Regions from separate parts of the Paucibacter sp. KCTC 42545 genome, predicted to be linked through region 3. Evidence: predicted binding sites of a transcription regulator. Region 3 holds the regulator's gene; each other region holds the start of a gene.
The links. The regulator sigma-54, encoded in region 3, starts transcription at its own class of promoters, with help from an activator protein. The targets are predictions, from matches to a motif close to TGGCANGNAANCTGCTTT.
Positions count from the first base shown of each region.

Region 1 (6,455 bases), 200 kb from region 3:
CCCAGCCGGCCGCCGACGATGCCGAGGGTCAGGCCTTGCTGGCCAAGTTCAAAGGCCGCCGCCTGCCCATGGTGGATCGGGTAGAGATTTCCATCATCGAAGAGTCGCAGCCACGCTGGCTAAGCTTTCTCAACGCCGAACACGACCTCTGCTACATCGTCCCCAACGACTTCGTCAGCACCGCCTTGCCAGGCAATAAACTGGCCCCCAATCTGGCCAAGCGCGGCATGGTGCTGCACCGGGTGCTGGCGGCGGATGAAGCTTTCACCTTCTTCAATATGGAGAACCCCACGGTGGGCGGCTACACCCCCGAGAAGGTGGCGCTGCGCCGCGCCATCTCGCTGGGGCTGGATGTGGAACGCGAGATCCGCCAGGTGCGGCGTGGCCAGGCCGTGGTGGCGCAAAGCCATGTGGTGCCGCACACCTCGGGCTACGACCCGCAATACCGCTCAGAGATGAGTACGTACGACCCGGCCCGCGCAGCCGCCTTGCTGGACGCCTACGGCTATATCGACCGCAATGGCGACGGTTACCGCGAGATGCCCGATGGCTCGCCCCTACTGCTGGAAGTGGCCACCCAACCCGACGCCCAAAGCCGCCAATATGACGAGTTATGGCAGCGCTCCTTCGATGCGCTGAACATCAGAGTCAAGTTCTTTGCCGGCAAATGGCCCGAGCAAATGAAAGCCGCCCGCGCCGGCAAACTGATGCTGTGGATGATGGGCAATTCCGCCGGCTCACCCGACGGGCTGGAGGCGCTGCAATACCTGTACGGCCCGCAATCCGGCAATCAAAACATCTCGCGTTTTCGCAACAAGGCGTTTGATACCTTGTACGAGCGCATGCTGGTGATGCCCGACGGCCCCGAGCGCGAAGCCTTGTTCCTGCAAGCCAAGCGCATCCAGGCCGCCTACCTCCCCATCAAAACCCATGTGCACCGCATCCGCAGCGACATCACCCAGCCCTGGCTGCTGGGCTACCGCCGCCCCATCTTCCGCAACGAGTTCTGGCACTTCGTCGACATCGACCTGAGCAAAAAGCCCTGAGCCCTGAATTGGGGTCAGAGTCGATTTATCGTGTGGATTGGATTGCCGCCCCTAATCCCCGCACTTGTCTGGTGCGCAGTCGCTACGATCTGTGACCATAGGCGGTAGCGGCAATCCTGCCCCTTCGCCCGAAACTGCCCCGCACACCGCATGAGCGTCACGCCTCAAAAATCAAAACCGCGTCGTCGAACGGCTCGACCTGCTGAAGCCGCGCCGGCGCACGAGCACGCAGGCCACGATCATCATCTGCATATGACGGCGCCCAACGCGCTGCTCTTGATGCTGGAGGCACGCGCGCCCTGGGAGTTCGCCAGCCTGCTGGCGTCCATCCCGTGGCTGCGCCGGCTGCCGCGCGGCGATGGCCATCCGGTGATTGTGTTTCCCGGTTTGGGCGCCAATGATCTGAGTACCCGCCCGCTGCGCAGCTTTTTGGAAGCGTTGGGGTATGAGACCCACCCCTGGGGCCAGGGCTTCAATTTTGGCCCGCGCCACGGTGTGCTGGAGCAATGCACGGCCGATGTGAAGCGTCTGTTCAAGCATCATGCCCAGCCGGTCAGCCTGGTGGGCTGGAGCCTGGGCGGCATCTACGCTCGCGAGTTGGCCAAAGAATTGCCAGACCATGTGCGCAGCGTCGTCACCCTGGGCACGCCCTTCACCGGACACCCACGGGCCACCAATGCCTGGCGCTTTTTCGAGTTTGTCAGCGGCCACAAGGTCGGTGACCCGGCCATGATGGCGCAGATCCGCCGTGCCCCGCCGGTGCCCACCACCTCCATTTATTCGCGCAGCGACGGCATCGTCTCCTGGCGCTGCAGCCTCAACGAAGCCGGCCCGCTGTGCGAAAACATCGAAGTGCCAGCCAGCCACATTGGCCTGGGGCTCAACCCGCTGGCCTTTTACGTCCTGGCCGACCGCCTGGCCCAACACCCCGAGGACTGGCAGCCCTTTGAAGCCGAGGGCCTGCGCAAGTGGTTCTTCAAGGTGGAATCGCCCCGTTGATGGATGGCATCAACGGCTGCCGGATGACGGGATGGCGGCGACAATGGCATGCCCCACTCGCCGGCCCCGCGCATTGATCCATGCCTGATGAACAAACGCCTCTTGCTTGCGCCGCCGCGCCGACCCAAGCCCTGGTGAAAGCCCGGCCCATGTGGCAGCGGGTGATCTGGCTTCTGGCCGGCCTGCTGAGCTTGGCACTGGGCATCGCGGGCATTTTCTTGCCGCTGCTGCCGACCACCCCCTTCATCTTGCTGACGGCGTTTTGTTTTTCACGCGGCAGCAGCCGCTGCGAAGCCTGGATCCTCAATCACCGCACCTTCGGCCCCATGGTGCGCGACTGGCGAGCCACTCGCGCCGTACCTCTGCGCGCCAAACAACTGGCCAGCGTGATGATGACCATCGGCTCGGTGTGGGCCGCCATCACCTTGCCCACGCAATGGGCCTGGCTGCCGGCGCTGTGTTGCGCCTGCGTGGCCACCTGGCTGTGGCGGCTGCCGACACGGCGCTGAGACGGTCGGCGTTTGCTCTGCCGCCGTTGTCACCGAGTCAATCGCTCAGATTGATGTTGGCTAGACCGCTTTCCATAGCAAAAACAGGTACCGACTTCCACATCCCCCCATTGGAGGGAACCCGCCGCGACACCCCCCACGTATCCCCCATCACTCCCCCTCCGGAGTGATAGAAAACGGATCTGTCTGCGCCGAATACTTGAGCCACTGACGACGCAGTGACCCCAGCAATCAAGCCCCTCCTCCCCGCGTCAGCCCACATGTCTTCAGGAATGATGGAGCTCAAAATGAGATTTCAAAGCCTGTTCCAGACCCTCTGCCTGCGCCGGCAGCTTGCACATTCCGCCATCATGGCCAGCGCGACAGCGGCTTCACAGCTCAAGGCCAAAGCAGCGACGGATGACGATCGCTTCGGCAGTTGCGGCTGGTTTGACTCAAGCTACGAGCTAAGCCAGGGGCTGCTCATCATTGAGGATATGGATGCGGATGCGCGCCTGAATTTGGAGCTTGAGCTAATTCAAGACTCCAAGCATGACCATACGGCGCAAAGCCAGTGCTTACAAATTGAATCTTGTGGGATTGCCTGCTGAACTCGGAATCTGGCAATCGAGCAAATAGTCAATTGACCCGGTGCAGCGTCTTACGTGCCTTGATCGAATATGCGAACAGATGATTTCAGCCGGTTGCCAAGACTTACGCGACCGGCATATTAAGGGCTTGAATTCTTCACAATGGCGTCCTTAATCGGCCCGGCCGCCACATCGGTGCTTACCGCCCAAGAGAGACGCGAATTCTGCAGAGTGGGTGTGAACGTAATGGTCTTGCCACCCAGATCAGAGCCAACATTGGCGGCCGATGTGAACGTAGCCACGATGACGCCGTTAGTGGCAACAACGCTGGTCAAGACATTCGTAGCGGTCCAGGCTGGAATGCCATTGCTGCTGCTATTGCAGCCTGTGACCGTACTACCGTCTTGAGCGCAAACCGCGACAGCCAGTTTCACCCCATCCATACTGGAAATTGCCGAGGCAACCCTGGCTTTGGCGACGTAGTCCTTGTACTGGGGAAGGCTCACGGCCACCAAGATGCCGATGATCGAGACAACAATCAACAGCTCAATCAACGTAAAACCCTGATAGATACGTTTCATGTGTTCCTTCTTGGCTCGCTCATGATTCATCGGTGACCGCAAACGCCAGTACCGGTAGAAAAGGTCTGCATACCCGGGTGCCCTCATGGCTGACGCGTTGATCAGAGAGGTCTGAGTTTTGCAAAGAGACAAAAATTGCTAAGCAACGGCCGGATTGACGTTCAAGTTCAAACTCAGGCAACTTTAGAACCCCGGCTTTTTCCATTCTGGCGTACTTATTCCGCTCCATCATCCAATGCCGACGAAACATCTGCTGATTAGACAAGGAAGAAGTTTTGTTAGCTAGCAACGCGGTGCTCTTGCCTTGCCTTAGATTGCGCACCTTGGCAGGGTCGAATTGCAGCTTGCACACACGGACCGGGGGCATCTATTCAGGCAACGGCGCACCGCCTCATTCGAGCCCGTGAAGCGCCAATATGACGCTGCTGCATAAGTTCTCTAATGTGCAGCAAGTTACTTGGACAGCATTTTTCCTGCTGGGTGCAAAGCCTTTGACGCAAGACCCACCGCGCTACTCCATTCTGAAATGAGAAAGGGCGCCATCAAGGCGCCCTTTCTTTCAACAAGGAATCAACAAGATCCGCTGATTCGTTCTACCGAGAGCACTAAGCTCAGGGCGTCGAGTTCTTCGTAATTGCAGCCTTCACTGCATCCGCAGTGACATCGGTTGACACGATCCAGGACATGCGCACGCCGTCAGGCTTGGCTTCGTATTTGATAAATTTTCCCGCCAAGTCTGTGCCGCTGGCATCAGCGAAAGTAGCAGTAATCACGCCCTTATCGTCAGCCGCTGCGGTCTTCAAAACATTGGTCGCTGTAAATGCGGGGACGCCACCCGTACCGGAGGAAGCACAAGTATCAAATCCGGCATTTTCCTGGTAGCACAAGGCTACAGCCTTCTTGATACCGTCAATGCTGGCGATGGCGGACGCAACTTTGGACTTGCTCGTATAGTCCTTGTACTGAGGAATCGCCACAGCAGCCAAGATACCGATGATGGCCACAACGATCATCAATTCGATCAGGGTGAAACCTTGTTGGATGCGCTTCATGTTCATGATCTAAATCTCCTAGGCGAAGCCAAAAAAGAAAAGCAGTTGAGGGGTAGGTGCCCCCCCCCCTGAATGCAGGGATCATGCCAACTGGTTTCATCGCCGCTCCCGTGCGTTTCTTCACACTCCGACTGGCTCAGTAATCCGCAGCCTGACAAAAATTGTCAATCCAAGTGACACAAAAAGGTCTGCGCACAAAGACGTGACTATTTCCGTCGGAACTTTAATGTGAGGTCCATGGACAATTTTTCTAGCGAGTGCTAAGTTTTTGGTACAGGGCTCGCCGAACTGTTAACTCGATAACCCATTCTGAAATGAGAAAGGGCGCCATCAAGGCGCCCTTTTTTCAACAATGGATCAACAAGTAGCGCTGGTCCGTCTTACCTAGAGCACTAAGCTCAAGGAGTCGAATTCTTCGTGATGGCAGCCTTCACCGCAGCCGCAGTGACATCGGTTGATACGACCCAAGACATGCGCACGCCGTCAGGCTTGGCTTCGTACTTGACAAATTTACCAGCCAAATCTGTGCCGCTGGCGTCAGTGAAAGTAGCAGTAATCACGCCCTTGTCATCAGCCTGAGCGGTTTTCAAAACATTGGTCGCTGTAAATGCAGGAACGCCGCCCGTACCAGAGGATGCACAAGTATCAAATCCGGCATTTTCCTGGTAGCACAAGGCGACAGCCTTCTTGATGCCGTCGATGCTGGCGATGGCGGACGCAACTTTGGACTTGCTCGTGTAGTCCTTGTACTGAGGAATCGCCACAGCAGCCAAGATACCGATGATGGCCACGACGATCATCAGTTCGATCAGGGTGAAACCTTGTTGGACGCGCTTCATGTTCATGATGAAAACTCCTGGCCGAAGCCAAATAAGAAAAGCCGTTGAGGGGTGGGGTACAACCCCCTTGAATGCAGGGGTCGTGCCAGCTTGTTCCTGCGCCGCTCTTGTGCTTTTCGTCACGCTCCGGCTGGTCAACGGCCTCACGACCTGACAAAAATTGTCAACCCAGGTGACACAAAGAGGTTGAGGCACAAAGAAGTGACAATTTACGTCTGCACTACGCAATACCAATAAGAGTGCAAAGCATTCGGGGAAAAATTTTGGGGCCAGAGTTGATTAATCGCCGCAAGGATTAATCAACTCTGGCCCCATTAAAAACTGACCCCATTAAAAACTGACCCCATTAAAAACTGACCCCATTAAACAGGGCGGGAGGCGCTGGGCTACAGCACCATCACCTGCCCGGCCTGTAAAGGCGCGAGTTTGTGGGCGGTGCTCAGGGCGGCGATCTCGCTCATCACGGCGTCTACCTCGCCGGGCTTGATGTGGGTGATGTGCACCTCCACCGGCCCTTGCAGATGCTGCAACTCCAGGGCCAGCGAGGCGGGGCAGAGGTGTTTGCTGACGGTGGCGACTTGCTGCTCTTCGTCGCTGAAGGCGGTTTCGATCACCAGGTGCGAGAGCTTCAGTTCAGCCAAGCGGCGCCACAGGGCCGGGTTGGGTCCTGTGTCGCCGGTGAACACCCAGTGGGCGTGGCCGCTGGCCGGGCCGCCGTCCACGGCAAAGCCAACTGCCGGCACGGTGTGCGCGGCGCTCAAGACCTCGACCTGGCGCTCGCCCAATTGCAGGCGATCACCGATTTCAAAAGGATGCAGGCTCAGCACCGGATGCTCAGCCGAGGGCAGGCGGGTGAAGTC
Region 1 covers NZ_CP013692.1:4,174,186-4,180,640, forward strand. The annotation lists gene AT984_RS17830 (ABC transporter substrate-binding protein) at 1-1,046, shown strand, start outside; gene AT984_RS17835 (esterase/lipase family protein) at 1,299-2,045, shown strand; gene AT984_RS17840 (YbaN family protein) at 2,126-2,554, shown strand; gene AT984_RS17850 (hypothetical protein) at 2,842-3,144, shown strand; gene AT984_RS17855 (pilin) at 3,264-3,704, opposite strand; gene AT984_RS23065 (hypothetical protein) at 3,724-4,056, opposite strand; gene AT984_RS23665 (pilin) at 4,316-4,762, opposite strand; gene AT984_RS23675 (pilin) at 5,155-5,601, opposite strand; gene AT984_RS17870 (MBL fold metallo-hydrolase) at 5,982-6,455, opposite strand, start outside.
Region 1: the regulator sigma-54 is predicted to act here: its motif matches at 4,828-4,845, upstream of AT984_RS23665 (pilin).

Region 2 (6,455 bases), 2.0 Mb from region 3:
TGCTCAATCAGGCTACTCATCTCAACCCACCTGCCGATTCATCAAAATTGCCATCACTGTGAGCCCGATGGCAAACAGCACAAAGAAGCTCGCCGATGCCACGCTGAAGCGGATCATGTCCATGCGGTGGCGCCGCCTATCCTCGTCGGTGGTCAGTCGCGTCACAACACCCAGGATGGGCAAATCCACCCGTGAACGCAACTCATTGACGTCGTGGAAAACCGGACGCAGTTGACTGCTGACAAAGGCGCCAAACATACCCAAGCCCAGGGCCAGGACCATCGCCACAGCCAACAACAGTAGTCGGTTTGGCGCCACCGGCTTGGGCGACACCCGCGGTGGGTCGATCAAGCGGAAATCCGCCACGCCCGAAGCCACATCCAACTCGCCCGACATCGCGGCCGACTCGCGGCGCGACACCAAGTCTTCGTAGTTCTTTTTGTGAATAGCGTAATCACGATTCAACTGGGCTCCCTCGGCCTCCAGTTGCGGCGCCGTCTTCACCGCGGCCATCGCTTGGGCATAGCGGCTGGAATACTCATCCACCCGAGCCTTCATCGCCGCCACCTGGACCTCGTAATTGGCCAGCAAGCGCCCCATTTCTTGAAACGCCAGGTTGGTATTGCCGGCCGAGCCCACGGTAGGTGCAGCCAATGCCGCCTTGCGCAGTTCGGCAACCTCTTTCTTCTTTTGCGCCTCGAGGTCCTTCAGCATCTTGCGGGCGCTGACGATATCGGGATGCTGCTCGGTGTAGCGCTGCAATAGTGCGTCGAGACTGCGATTTTGAACATCAATCCGCGCATCAATTTCTGGTGTCGACACTGCTGTTGCGGACTCTTGCAACACGCTTTGCACCGCACTTCCGCCAACTGAACCCTTGCGCTCTGCTTCCAGTTGACTCTTGGCAGCATCGCGCGCATTCACAGCCTCGCGATAGTCGAGCCGGGCACGCTCAAGTTGCGCACTGATTTCACCCAAACGGGATGCGGAATCCTTGCCATCGCCCGACATGGTTTGAATATTGCGCAGGCGGAACTCTTTTAAGCGAGACTCAGCCTCTTCCAACTTCGCTTCATAGCCCTTGATTTGCTCGTTGATGAAGGTCGTGGCAGTGGCCGTATCCTTGCGGCTAGAACCAAGGCTCGATTCCAGAAAAATCGAGACAAAAGACTGAACCACCCGCTTGGCACTTTCCTGATCGGTATCCCGATAGGCCAAGGTGTACAGGTTGTCGCGCGCCGTGCTTTGAATCGACAAGTTCTTGGTCACCGTCTCAATCGTTGCCTCTTGCTGGCTCTTGGACTGGTTCTTGAGGTCCAGATCCGCCATGCGAACCAACTTCTCGACATTGGGGCGGCTGATCAAAGTGCGGCTGAGCATCATCACCTGCTGCTCGACATTGGGTTGTACAGCCAAGCCCGTCATCAGCGGCTTCAGGATGGACTGCGTATCCACATAGATACGCGCGCTCGCCTCGTACCGGTCAGGCAAGACCAAGACGACAACGGCGCCAACCAGCCCGGCAATCCAAGCCACTGCCAAGCCGGTCCAGCGGTGCTTCCACATCGACTTCACGACGGAAAGCAACTGTGCAATCAACAAATCCATTGAGGCGACTTTTCAAGTTCAAAGCGAGGGAACCCGCGATGTCGACGAATCGAGAGAATCTAACCTAACTATTAGCCAAGCGCGGCGAGCGCAAGGCAATCAAATCAGCTCAAAACAAACTCTGCGGAATGATCAGGATATCGCCAGGTCGCATTTCCACATTCGCAGACACATCGCCGCGCTTGACCAAATCCTTCAGCCTTACCGAGTACTGTTTATTGCCCTCGCCGGAGCGAACAATCGTCGCCTCATTACCCGCGGCAAAGTCAGTCAAGCCGCCAACAGCAATCATGACATCGAGCACCGTCATTTTCTGCTTGTACGGCAAGGCCTGCGGCTTGGACGCCTCACCCACCACGCGAATCTGTTCGCTGTAAGGCCCAACAAAGCTGGTCACAATCACCGTAACCACCGGATCACGAACATATTTACCGAGTTGCTGTTCAATATCTCTGGCAATTTCCGTGGAATTCTTGCCTTGAGCCGTCAACTCATCGATAAGCGGCGTAGATATTTTTCCATCAGGCCGCACCGGCACACTCATCGACAATTCCGGATTGCGCCAAACAATGATATTGAGGGCATCACCCGGGCCAACGATATAACTATATTTTTCGCTCGCTGCGGCGCTTGGCGCGGGCGGGAATTTCGAGCCTACCGTACCGCATGCACTCAACGTCGAAAGTACAAGGCCAGCAAAAAGCATCCGCGACATGCCTACCACCGAAAAAAATGAAAGATTCTTCACAGACGCCGCTCCTTGTATTTAGCTAGCAAAATTGGGGGTACTCGCCTGACCATCTCCACTCCCAACAGCAAAAATATTTCAGCCAACTCTGAGCGCGCACGGCACTGCATGGCTAGGGGAATGATGCCACACTAGGCTTGCTCTTCCTTCGCCCTTAAGGCGACTTTTTACCGTTGCGACCACACACCCACTTGAATGAGGGGCCATTGACATGACCACCACTCACGCCGCAGCCATCAGCAGCTGGACCAAACTCCTTGGAGCAGCGCAAGTCCTGAGCACTGCGGCTGCGCAGCAGGCCTATGGGCTTGACACCACCGCCTCAAGTAGAAAGCTTGTGGCTGCACTCAAACCCAGCGCTAGTGAGCAAATTCCCGAAATTGTTCGTATTGCCAAGGCCAATCGAACCTCAATTTACCCAATCAGCACCGGCAACAACTGGGGCTACGGAACCAGCCTCCCTGCCGCAAACGACTGCGTACTGCTTGATCTCTCAGGACTATCCCAAATCAAGGAGTTCGATGCCGAATTGGGAGTAATCACCGTCGAGCCCGGCGTCACCCAAGGCATGCTGGCCAAGTTCTTGGATGAGGGCGGTCACGACTTCATGGTGCCCGTGACCGGCGGCGGCCCAAATTGCAGCCTGCTTGGCAATGCACTGGAGCGCGGCTATGGCGTAACCCCCCATACCGACCACTTCGGCGCAGTCACCCATATCGAAGCCGTCCTGGCGGACGGCAGCATTTACCGAAGCGGACTGCATGAAGCGGGTGGCATTGAGGTGGCCAAACTCTTCAAATGGGGAATCGGCCCCTACATCAACGGTCTCTTCACTCAAAGCGGCTTTGGCGTGGTTACCCAGATGACCATCTTGTTGGCACGCCGCCCACAATGCTCCAAAGTTTGTTTCTTCAGCATTCCCGACGACCAAATGCTCGAAGAGGCTGTGCGGCGAGTGCAACGTATTCTTCAAACCCTGCCGGGCATTGTTGGCGGCAGCAATTTGATGAATAGGCACCGCATGCTCGCAATGGCAGCCCCCTATCCCGCCACTCAAATTGGCCCCAACGGCCTAATTCCAGAGGAGGTCATTGCCGCGATGGGGCGTGAATATCAAATATTCCCATGGACAGGTTTTATGACCCTTTATGGCAGCAAGAAGGTCGTCGCCGCAGCACAGAAAGAGATTCGAAACATCCTGAAAGGATTTGCCAAGCGACTCGTCTTTCTGTCCAACGGCCAAGCCCAAGGCCTGGCCAAGCTGGCAAAGCTCATTCCTGGACGGCTCGGGCAGCGAGCCGGCAGCACTGCACAAACCCTTGCAAAGTCACTGGAACTAGTCGGAGGGCGCCCCAACGAAACAGCAATGCCATTGGCCTACTGGCGCAATCCAAACCCGCCAAAGGGGCCATCCCGTGACCCTGGCCGCGATGGCTCCGGCCTCATTTGGTACGCACCACTCGTCCCCATGAGGCCGCAAGCCGCACGCAGTTTCGTCGACATGGTGAAAGCGATCACCCATAGGCACGGCATCGAACCACTCATCACACTGACCAGCATCAGCGACAAGGTATTCGACAGCACCATCCCCATCCTCTTCGACCGCCAAAAGGAGTCCGAAACTGCGAACGCCAAAGCCTGCAACCAAGAGCTGCTGGACAGCGGCGCACTGCAAGGCTTTCTACCCTATCGGGTCGGCATATCAAGCATGCCCTGGCTTGCCGAGCGAATGGGGAGCGCGGGCAAGCTGAATCGGCAATTGCGGCAGTCACTGGACCCCGACAACATCATTTCACCTGGGCGCTACAGCTAATTTTGTCGGATTTTTTTACAAGTCAACTTCATCGCCAGCAAGCGCGCTCGCCACAAAGTCAATTTTCTCCAATGATTTCAAACACTTAACCATTTTCTTTAAGAGTTGGCACGGTTACTGCTTATCTTTGCTGCGAACGGGCAGTAGCCTTTTCAAATCACCTCAGGAGAAATGACATGAAATTTCTGAAGACGACTTTCGCTGGCGTGGCCTTGCTGGCCTGCATGGCCGGCGTTCAAGCTACCCCGATCAATGTGGGCGGCGTGGTTTGGGATCCAGACTATGTGGCACCGGGTGGCGCTGAGACTGACTTCATCGCTGAACACCAATTCACGCAGTGGTTCGGCAGCACAAACTATGCCAAGGGCACCGTCAACTACGGCGACGCAGCAGGCATTGGATCGGTGCTGTCCACCGTTGACGGTGTGAGCCCTGGCGCCACCGGATTTGTGTTGCAGGGCGTTGGTCGCCTGGGCCGCATCAATGACAACGCCAGCAATATCGGCTCTGGCTTCGGCGCTGCAGGCAGCTTCTGCCCAGGCTGCGAAGTGACCTTTGGCTTTGGCGGCATTGGCCTGAACAAGAACAACACCTTTGACCTGACCAATGCTTGGGTTACCTTGTACGTGGACACCAGCACCCTCTACACCAGCCCACCGGCTGGGCAAGTCGGTGCCGACAAGGCCTTGGATGGCACCGTCTGGCTTGACGCGAAGTTCAACAGCCTTGCCTTCACGAGCGGTAACGTCGCTAGCGGTTTCACAGCTGCCGACCTGCAAGTGATCGGCGGTTTGGCCGCTGGTAACTTCGACCCTAATCTGCTGAAGTTCAATTCAAGCGCCTTCTTCAACCCGAATGCCAAGTACTCGTCCGGCGGCAACGGCTCCATTACGGGCAACACCATCCCTGAACCTTCTAGCCTGGCCCTGATCGGCCTGAGCTTGGTTGGCCTGGGCTTTGCCCGCCGCAAGGCAAACAAGGCTTAATGCCAGTTCTTCTCAGCTGCCAAGGCAGCTGATGCAAGAAGAGGCCGTGCGAATTTTGTTCGCACGGCCTTTTTGTTCATCAAACGGAACATGACCTCGCCGTTAGGCCAAAGCAATCAGTCCGCGCGCGCCAGCAACTTCGTGACGAGGTCAACCGGGATCGCATAGCTGATCCCGGTCGGGTGCGTTAACGCGGTCTCTCGTGACCCCTTAATGAGCACCATATTCAACACACCCACCACGGCACCTGTCTCCAAATCGATGACCGGCCCGCCGCTATTTCCTGGATAAGCCGTCGCATCCAACTGAAGAATATTGAACGTAGCTTCGCGCAATTTTCGAATCGACTTTTCGTTCAACGCTTGCGCCGACGCCTGAGGCAATGCAATCGGCGTGATTGAGGAAATGATGCCACGATGGGTTACCAAAGAAAAACCCAGCGCGCCACCGACTGGGAAGCCCAGAATCGCCACGCTCTTGCCTTCCTGGGCCACCTGATCCGAGGCCAAAGCCAAAGGACTAAGCGCCTCGCCCTGGACTCGCAGCAATGCCAAATCCCGCTCACGGTCAAGCTTAAGGACTTCCACCTCTCGCATCACCCATCGACCCGTGGGACCCGTTGCGGCTCGAACCACCAAGCGCCGTCCTCCAGTCATCTCACCGCCTTCCGGCAAGACATGCTTATTGGTGATCACCAAATTGCCTTCCGCCGCTACGAAGCCTGTACCCCGGAACGAAAAGCGGGGACTATCGGTTTCCCCGAAAGTGCCCACAAGCAACACGGAAGAACGAGACCGTTTGATCAAGGACGGCAAATCAACCGGGGCACCAGCCCTGCTCGGCGTGAGCTCCTGAGCCCCGCTAGGCATGCCGACCACAGCCAACCACCCAACTACCGAACGGCGGTTAAAACCAGAGCCTGCTCCGCTCATGCAAGCGACAAATCGGCCGAGGTTTGCCCCATCTCCAAGGCGGTCACGCAGGAGCGCCAAACGACGTCCGCCTCCTCGACACGGAAGCCATAGAACACACCAACGTCTGTCACCTTCGAACGCAGTGCAACCGCTTTAACTTCAGAAGTGTCGGCAGCACCCAAAACAATGCTCGCATGCCCCGGAACCTTAAGCGGAACATCAATCCTGCATTCGGCCTGAAAACCAGACAGAGAAATTTCTATGATGTTCAAGACAAATTCTCTAGAACGCCCATCCACATCAAAGCGTATTTGAGCAGGACACCTGATTGAATAGCGCTGATGGCGCCGCAAGGGATGCGACTCAAGTGCCGTCCCAGACAGCAT
Region 2 covers NZ_CP013692.1:2,002,111-2,008,565, forward strand. The annotation lists gene AT984_RS08850 (XrtA-associated tyrosine autokinase) at 1-20, opposite strand, end outside; gene AT984_RS08855 (XrtA system polysaccharide chain length determinant) at 22-1,608, opposite strand; gene AT984_RS08860 (XrtA/PEP-CTERM system exopolysaccharide export protein) at 1,718-2,314, opposite strand; gene AT984_RS08865 (FAD-binding oxidoreductase) at 2,568-4,169, shown strand; gene AT984_RS08870 (PEP-CTERM sorting domain-containing protein) at 4,346-5,155, shown strand; gene AT984_RS08875 (S1 family peptidase) at 5,272-6,087, opposite strand; gene AT984_RS08880 (GNAT family N-acetyltransferase) at 6,084-6,455, opposite strand, start outside.
Region 2: the regulator sigma-54 is predicted to act here: its motif matches at 4,276-4,293, upstream of AT984_RS08870 (PEP-CTERM sorting domain-containing protein).

Region 3 (6,455 bases):
ACCGTCAAGCGCTGATGGCGGCTTGAGTTCACCCCCTCTCACTCCCCTTTATTTCCAAGGATCTCACCGATGATGAAGCGTCGCGATTTCTCCGCCACTCTGGGCCTGAGCGTTCTGGGTGCCGGCAGTCTGCCCGGCCTGGCCTTGGCGCAAGGCGCGCCGGTGGAAGGCAAGCAATACCTGAAGCTGTCTCAGGCACTGCCCTCCACACCCGGCAAGATCGATGTGCTGGAGTTCTTCTGGTACGGCTGCCCACACTGCTTCACCTTTGATCCCACTATCGAGGCCTGGAGCAAGCAGCTGCCCGCCGACGTCAACTTCCGCCGCGTGCATGTGGGCTTCCGCGCCAACATCAAATCGCACCAGAAGTTGTTCTTCGCTCTCGAAGCGATGGGCAAGGAAGCCGAAGTGCACACCGCCGTGTTCAATGCCTTCCAGCGCGATATGCCCGAGGACGACAAGGCCGTGATGGCCCTGGCCGGCCGCCTGGGCCTGGACATGGCCAAGTTCACCGCTGCCTACAACTCCTTCGGCGTGCAAACCAAGTGCGCGCAAGCCAGCAAGCTGTCGGAGGAGTACCGCATCGACGGCGTGCCCGCCATCGGCATCGCCGGCCGCTACCTGACTTCGCCCAGCATTGCTGGCGTTCGCGGTGCCGGTGAGATCGTCAATGGCCAGCAAGCGCTGGCGGTGACGGACTATCTGATCAAGCTGGTACGCTCAAGCAAGGGCTGAGGCCCGCTTGCAACACCTGCCGTGCTGCGCGCGCGGCGGGTCGATCTCTTCAGCCTAGGTGCCGCTCCTGCAATTTGGGGTGGCGCCGGGCTGCGCTTGAAGATGCAGGGCTAGAATGGTCTGCAAGAATTGTGCCGCCATGAAAACACCCTGCATTCGCCCATCCCGCCCTAGCGCCAGAGCCGTCGCCCAAGACATCGCCAACGCTGGCCGTGTCGCCTTGGCCGTGGCGCTGATGCTCGGCGCCGCAACCATCGCCCACGCCGAAAAGGCCGACCAGTTCAAACCGCTGAACATCGCCTCCGACCAAGGTGGCCGGGTCGATATGGCGCGCCAGCGCACCGAGTTCAACGGCAATGTGGTGCTCAGCAAGGGCAGCTTGCTGCTGAAGGCCGAGCGCATTGATGTGCGTGAAACCGGTGACGGCTACTTTCAGGCCTATGCCAATGGCCAGACCGGCAAGCAGGTGTCCTTCCGCCAGGCACGAGACATCCCCGGCGAGGCCATCGAAGGCTTTGCCGATCAGGTGGAGTACGACACCCGCAGCGACACCGTGCGTTTCATCGGCAATGCGGTGGTGCATCGCACCATGGGCAGCTCGGTGGCCGACGAGGTCAGCGGCGCCGTGATCGTGTACGACAACCGCAGCGAAGTGTTCACGCTGGACGGCGGCAAGACCTCGCCCCACCCCACCGGCCGCGTCCGCGTGGTTATCATGCCGCGAGGCTCGGCAGCAAGCGCTGAGCCCGCAGCCAGTTCTGGCCTGACCCTGCAACCCAGCACCCAGCTGCCCAGCAGTAAAAAGGCGCCATGAGCAGCGCGCCCCCAATCAGCGGCAGCAGCGCGCCGCGCAGCCGCCTTGACGCCACCGGTTTGGCCAAGAGCTATGGTGTGCGCAAAGTGGTCAAGAACGTGCACCTGGGCGTGGACAGCGGCGAGGTGGTGGGTCTGCTGGGCCCCAACGGTGCCGGCAAGACGACCAGCTTCTACATGATCGTGGGCCTGGTGCGCGCCGATGCCGGCGAGATCCATATCGACGGCAAAGAAGTCCAGCACCTGCCCATCCACCAGCGTGCCCGCCTGGGCCTGAGCTATCTGCCGCAGGAAGCTTCGATCTTCCGCAAGCTCACCGTGGAAGAGAACATCCGTGCGGTGCTGGAATTGCAACTCGATGCCAATGGCCGGCCGCTGAGCAAGGCGCGCATCAATGAGTTGCTGGAAAACCTGCTGCACGACCTCAGCATCGAAAAGCTGCGCGACAGCCCCGCCCCCGCGCTTTCGGGTGGCGAGCGCCGCCGCGTCGAGATCGCGCGCGCCCTGGCCACCCAGCCCCGCTTCATCTTGCTGGACGAGCCCTTCGCCGGCGTCGACCCGATCGCGGTGCTGGAGATCCAGCGCATCATCAGCTTCCTGAAGGCGCGCGGCATCGGGGTTTTGATCACCGACCACAATGTGCGCGAAACCCTCGGCATTTGCGATCGCGCCTACATCATCAGCGAAGGCGCCGTTCTGGCCGAAGGCACGCCCGCCGAGATTGTGGACAACGCCGATGTGCGCAAGGTCTATCTCGGCGAAAACTTCCGCATGTGATGAAACAGTCGCTCCAGCTGCGCCTGAGCCAGCATCTCTCGCTGACCCCGCAATTGCAGCAATCGATCCGGCTGCTGCAACTCTCGACCCTGGAGCTGAACCAGGAAATCGAGCAAATGATGGCGCAGAACCCTCTGCTCGATACCGAGGATGACATCAGCGTGGCCGCGCCCGAGATCAGCGAGCCGCTACGCGCCAGCGCCGCCGACGACAGCAGCGCCGACACCGAGCTGGGCGGCGGCGCCGACGCCGAGAGCACGCCGGAGTTGCGGGCCGAAGACTTCGGTAGCACCGAGCGCGACGACTGGGAGAACGGCACCGAGCGCGATGACTTCGACGGCATCCGCGAGCTGCCCAGCAACCACAACAGCGGCAGCGCCAGCAATGACGGCGACGACGATCGCAGCGAGCAGGAGTTCGCCGAAATCAGCCTGCAAGAGCATTTGAATCAGCAGCTGGCCGGCATGCACCTCAGCCAGGCCGACCGCATGGCCTTGCAAGTGCTGATTGAGTCGCTGGGCGAAGACGGCTACCTGGAAGACACACTGGAAGACATCGCCCAAGCGCTCACCACTGATGCCGAGGAACAAGAAGAGCTGCTGGACCATCTGCGCATCGCCCTGAAGTGGTTGCAGAACATGGACCCCGGCGGCGTCGGCGCACGCGACCTGGCCGAGTGCCTAACGCTGCAATTGCGCGCACTACCGCGCAGCCCGGCGCAGGTGATCGCCATCCTGATTTGCAAATCACATCTGGAACTGCTGGCCAAGCGCGATAGCAAAAAGCTGATGGCGCTGACCGGTGCCGACGAGCCCCTGCTGCGCGAAGCGCAAGCGCTGATCCGCGCCCTCGACCCCAAACCGGGGCGGCGCTTCGCGCAAGGCCAGTCGCAGGCAGTGATCCCGGATGTGATCGTGCGCAAGGTCGGCCGCGAGCTGCGCGTGATGCTCAACCCCGAGGTCGCCCCCAAGCTGCGCATCAATGAGATGTATGCCAACGCCCTGCGGCAAACCCGCGGCGGCATCAGCAATAGCGCGCTGGGTGGCCAGCTGCAGGAAGCGCGCTGGTTCATTAAAAACATCCAGCAGCGCTTCGACACCATTTTGCGTGTCTCCAAAGCCATCGTGGAGCGGCAAAAAGGCTTCTTCACCCACGGTGCCCTGGCCATGAAGCCCCTGGTGCTGCGCGAGATTGCCGACGAGCTGGGCCTGCACGAGTCCACCATCTCACGCGTCACCACCGCCAAATACATGGCCACCACCTTCGGCACTTTTGAGCTGAAGTACTTCTTCGGCTCGGGCCTGAGCACCGAGGCCGGCGGCAATGCCTCCAGCACCGCCGTGCGCGCGCTGATCAAGCAATTCGTTGAGGCGGAAGCGCCGAACAAGCCGCTGTCTGACAGCGCCTTGGCCAACATGCTGGAAGAGCAAGGCATCCAGGTGGCGCGGCGCACCGTGGCGAAATACCGCGAAGCGCTGAAGATCGCCCCCGCCAATTTGCGCAAACCCTGCTGATTGATCTGCATCAAGGCTGAGGCAGGAGCGACTCGCTAAGGTGACGCTCCCTCACCTCGCCCACCATGTCCAGCCCAGCCCCCCATTCGGCGAACCGCCCCGGTTCGGCCTTCTGCATTCAACAATTTCACGCACAGTGGCTGGTGTTCGCCCTGGTCTGCGCGATCGTTGCGGTGTCTGCCGGTATTTGGCTCAGGCATGAACGCGCCCAGTTGCAGCAGCAAGAAAGCCAGCGCCTGCAAGGTCTGGTGCAAGTGCTGGACGGCATCGTGGCCCAACAGCTGCATGGCATTCAGGCAGCGCTGCAGACCATCGACGATTCCCACGGCAAATGGCGCAACAGCCAGATGCAGCAAGATGCTCGCCCGCTTTTGAGCGCCCTGGCCCAGGCCATGCCCGGTGTGCGCATGGCCGCCATCATCGATGCCCGCGGGCGCATGCGAGCCACCTCCCTGGCCGAATTGCCCAATTTCGACGCCAGCACGCGCGACTACTTTCTGATGCCAAAAACGGCGCCACAGTACGGCATGCTCTATGTCTCGCCGCCCTACAGCAATGCGCTGGGCGAGTACACCATGAGCTTGTCGCGGGCGCTGTTCGATGCGCGCGGGCAATTCGCTGGCGTGGCCATGGTGACGCTGGATCCCGACTACTTCAAGCTGGTGCTGGGTACGGCGCAAACCTCGGATGACACCTGGAGCGCCCTGGTTCACGCCGACGGCATGCTCTACAGCCTGCGCCCGCAGAACAATGACTGGATGGGCCGCCGACTGCTGGACCGGCCGGGCTCGCTACTGGCCCGCCATCTGGCCAGCGGCCAAGACGCCAGCGTGCAGCAAGGCCTGGCCTTGGTCAGCCGGGATGAGCGCCTGACGGCCTTGCAAACCGTGCGCACCCCGGGCCTACAAACCAACCGCGCCTTGATCGTTGCCGTGGGTCGCCAGATCAGCGCCCTGGAAGCGCCTTGGCAGCGCCAGTGGCAGCAAACCCTGGGGGCCGGCTTGCTGCTGGCCATGGTCAGCGGCCTGGCGCTGTGGCTGCGCCAACGTCGCTTGCGCAGCATCGCCGCGTTGCGCGAAGCCCAGCGGCGCAGCGACCACGACAAAGCGCAGCACACCCAGGCCGTTCTGGACAATATGGTGGACGGCGTCATCACCATCGACGCGCGCGGCCTGATCCTGAGCTTCAACGCCTCGGCCTGCCGCATGTTCGGCTACAGCGCCGAGGAGGTGATCGGGCGCAATGTCAGTCTGCTGATGCCCGAGCCTGAAGCCAGCCAGCACGATGGCTATTTGCGCAACTACCTGGGCGGCAATCAAGCCCGCGTGATCGGGGTTGGCCGCGACGTCACCGGCCGGCGCAAGAGCGGCAGCAACTTCCCGATGAGCCTGGCCGTGTCCAGCATCGAGCGCGATGGCGAGCCCCTGTTCATCGGCCTGACGCGCGACATCACCGAACGCAAGCGTGCCGAGGCCGCGATCGAGAAACTGGCCTTCAACGACCCGCTCACCGGCCTGCCCAACCGCCGCCTGCTGCTGGACCGCTTGAACCAAACCCTGGCCTCGGCGCAGCGCCAGGGCCGCCACGGCGCGGTGCTCTTCATCGACCTGGACAATTTCAAGTCGCTCAACGACACCTTGGGCCACGGGATGGGCGATCTGCTGCTGCAAAGCATCGCACAGCGCCTGCTGGGCACGGTGCGGGCGCAGGACTCGGTGGCGCGCTGGGGCGGCGATGAGTTTGTGGTACTGCTGCAGGACTTGGGCCAGGACTACGCCGAGGCTGCCCAGCATGCCGAAGCGGCAGCCGAAAAGATCCTGCGCGTGCTGGGCCAGCCCTACCAGCTCAAAGACCATTTGCATCACAGCACGCCCAGCATCGGCATCAAGGTCTGGGGTGCGGGCGACGGTAGCAGCAGCGAAGATCTGCTCAAACATGCCGACCACGCCATGTACCAAGCCAAGGCGGGCGGCCGCAACCAGCTGTGCTTCTTCGACCCGGTCACCCAGGCCGCCATGGCCGAGCGCGCCACGCTGGAGGCGGACCTGCGCGGCGCCCTGCAGAACGACCAGTTCGCGCTCTATCTGCAAGCCCAGGTCAATCAGCACGGCCAGTTGACCGGCGCCGAAGTGCTGCTGCGCTGGCAGCATCCGCAGCGCGGCTGGATCTCGCCCGCGCAGTTCATCCCCCTGGCTGAGCAGACCGGCCTGATCGTGCCACTGGGCGCCTGGGTGATGCAGCAGGCCTGCGCGCTGCTGGCCTTGTGGGCCGGTCAGCCGCGGCTGGAGGGCTTGAGCCTGGCCGTCAACGTCAGTGCCGTCCAGTTCCGCCACAAGGGCTTTTTGTCCACCTTGCAGCAAATCTTGGCGCGCAGCAACGCCCCCACCGAGCGCCTCAAGATCGAGCTGACCGAGAGCGCCCTGGTGGACGATGTGGAGGGCGTGATCCGCCTGATGACGGAGCTGGGCCGCCTGGGCGTAGGCCTGTCGCTGGATGATTTCGGCACCGGCTATTCCTCGCTGGCCTACCTGAAGCGCCTGCCGCTCAAGCAGCTCAAGATCGACCAATCCTTTGTGCGCGACCTGATCAGCGAGCCCAATGCCCATGCCATTGCCC
Region 3 covers NZ_CP013692.1:3,977,907-3,984,361, forward strand. The annotation lists gene AT984_RS17045 (SPOR domain-containing protein) at 1-15, shown strand, start outside; gene AT984_RS17050 (thiol:disulfide interchange protein DsbA/DsbL) at 70-735, shown strand; gene lptA (lipopolysaccharide transport periplasmic protein LptA) at 875-1,549, shown strand; gene lptB (LPS export ABC transporter ATP-binding protein) at 1,546-2,325, shown strand; gene AT984_RS17065 (RNA polymerase factor sigma-54) at 2,325-3,839, shown strand; gene AT984_RS17070 (bifunctional diguanylate cyclase/phosphodiesterase) at 3,905-6,455, shown strand, end outside.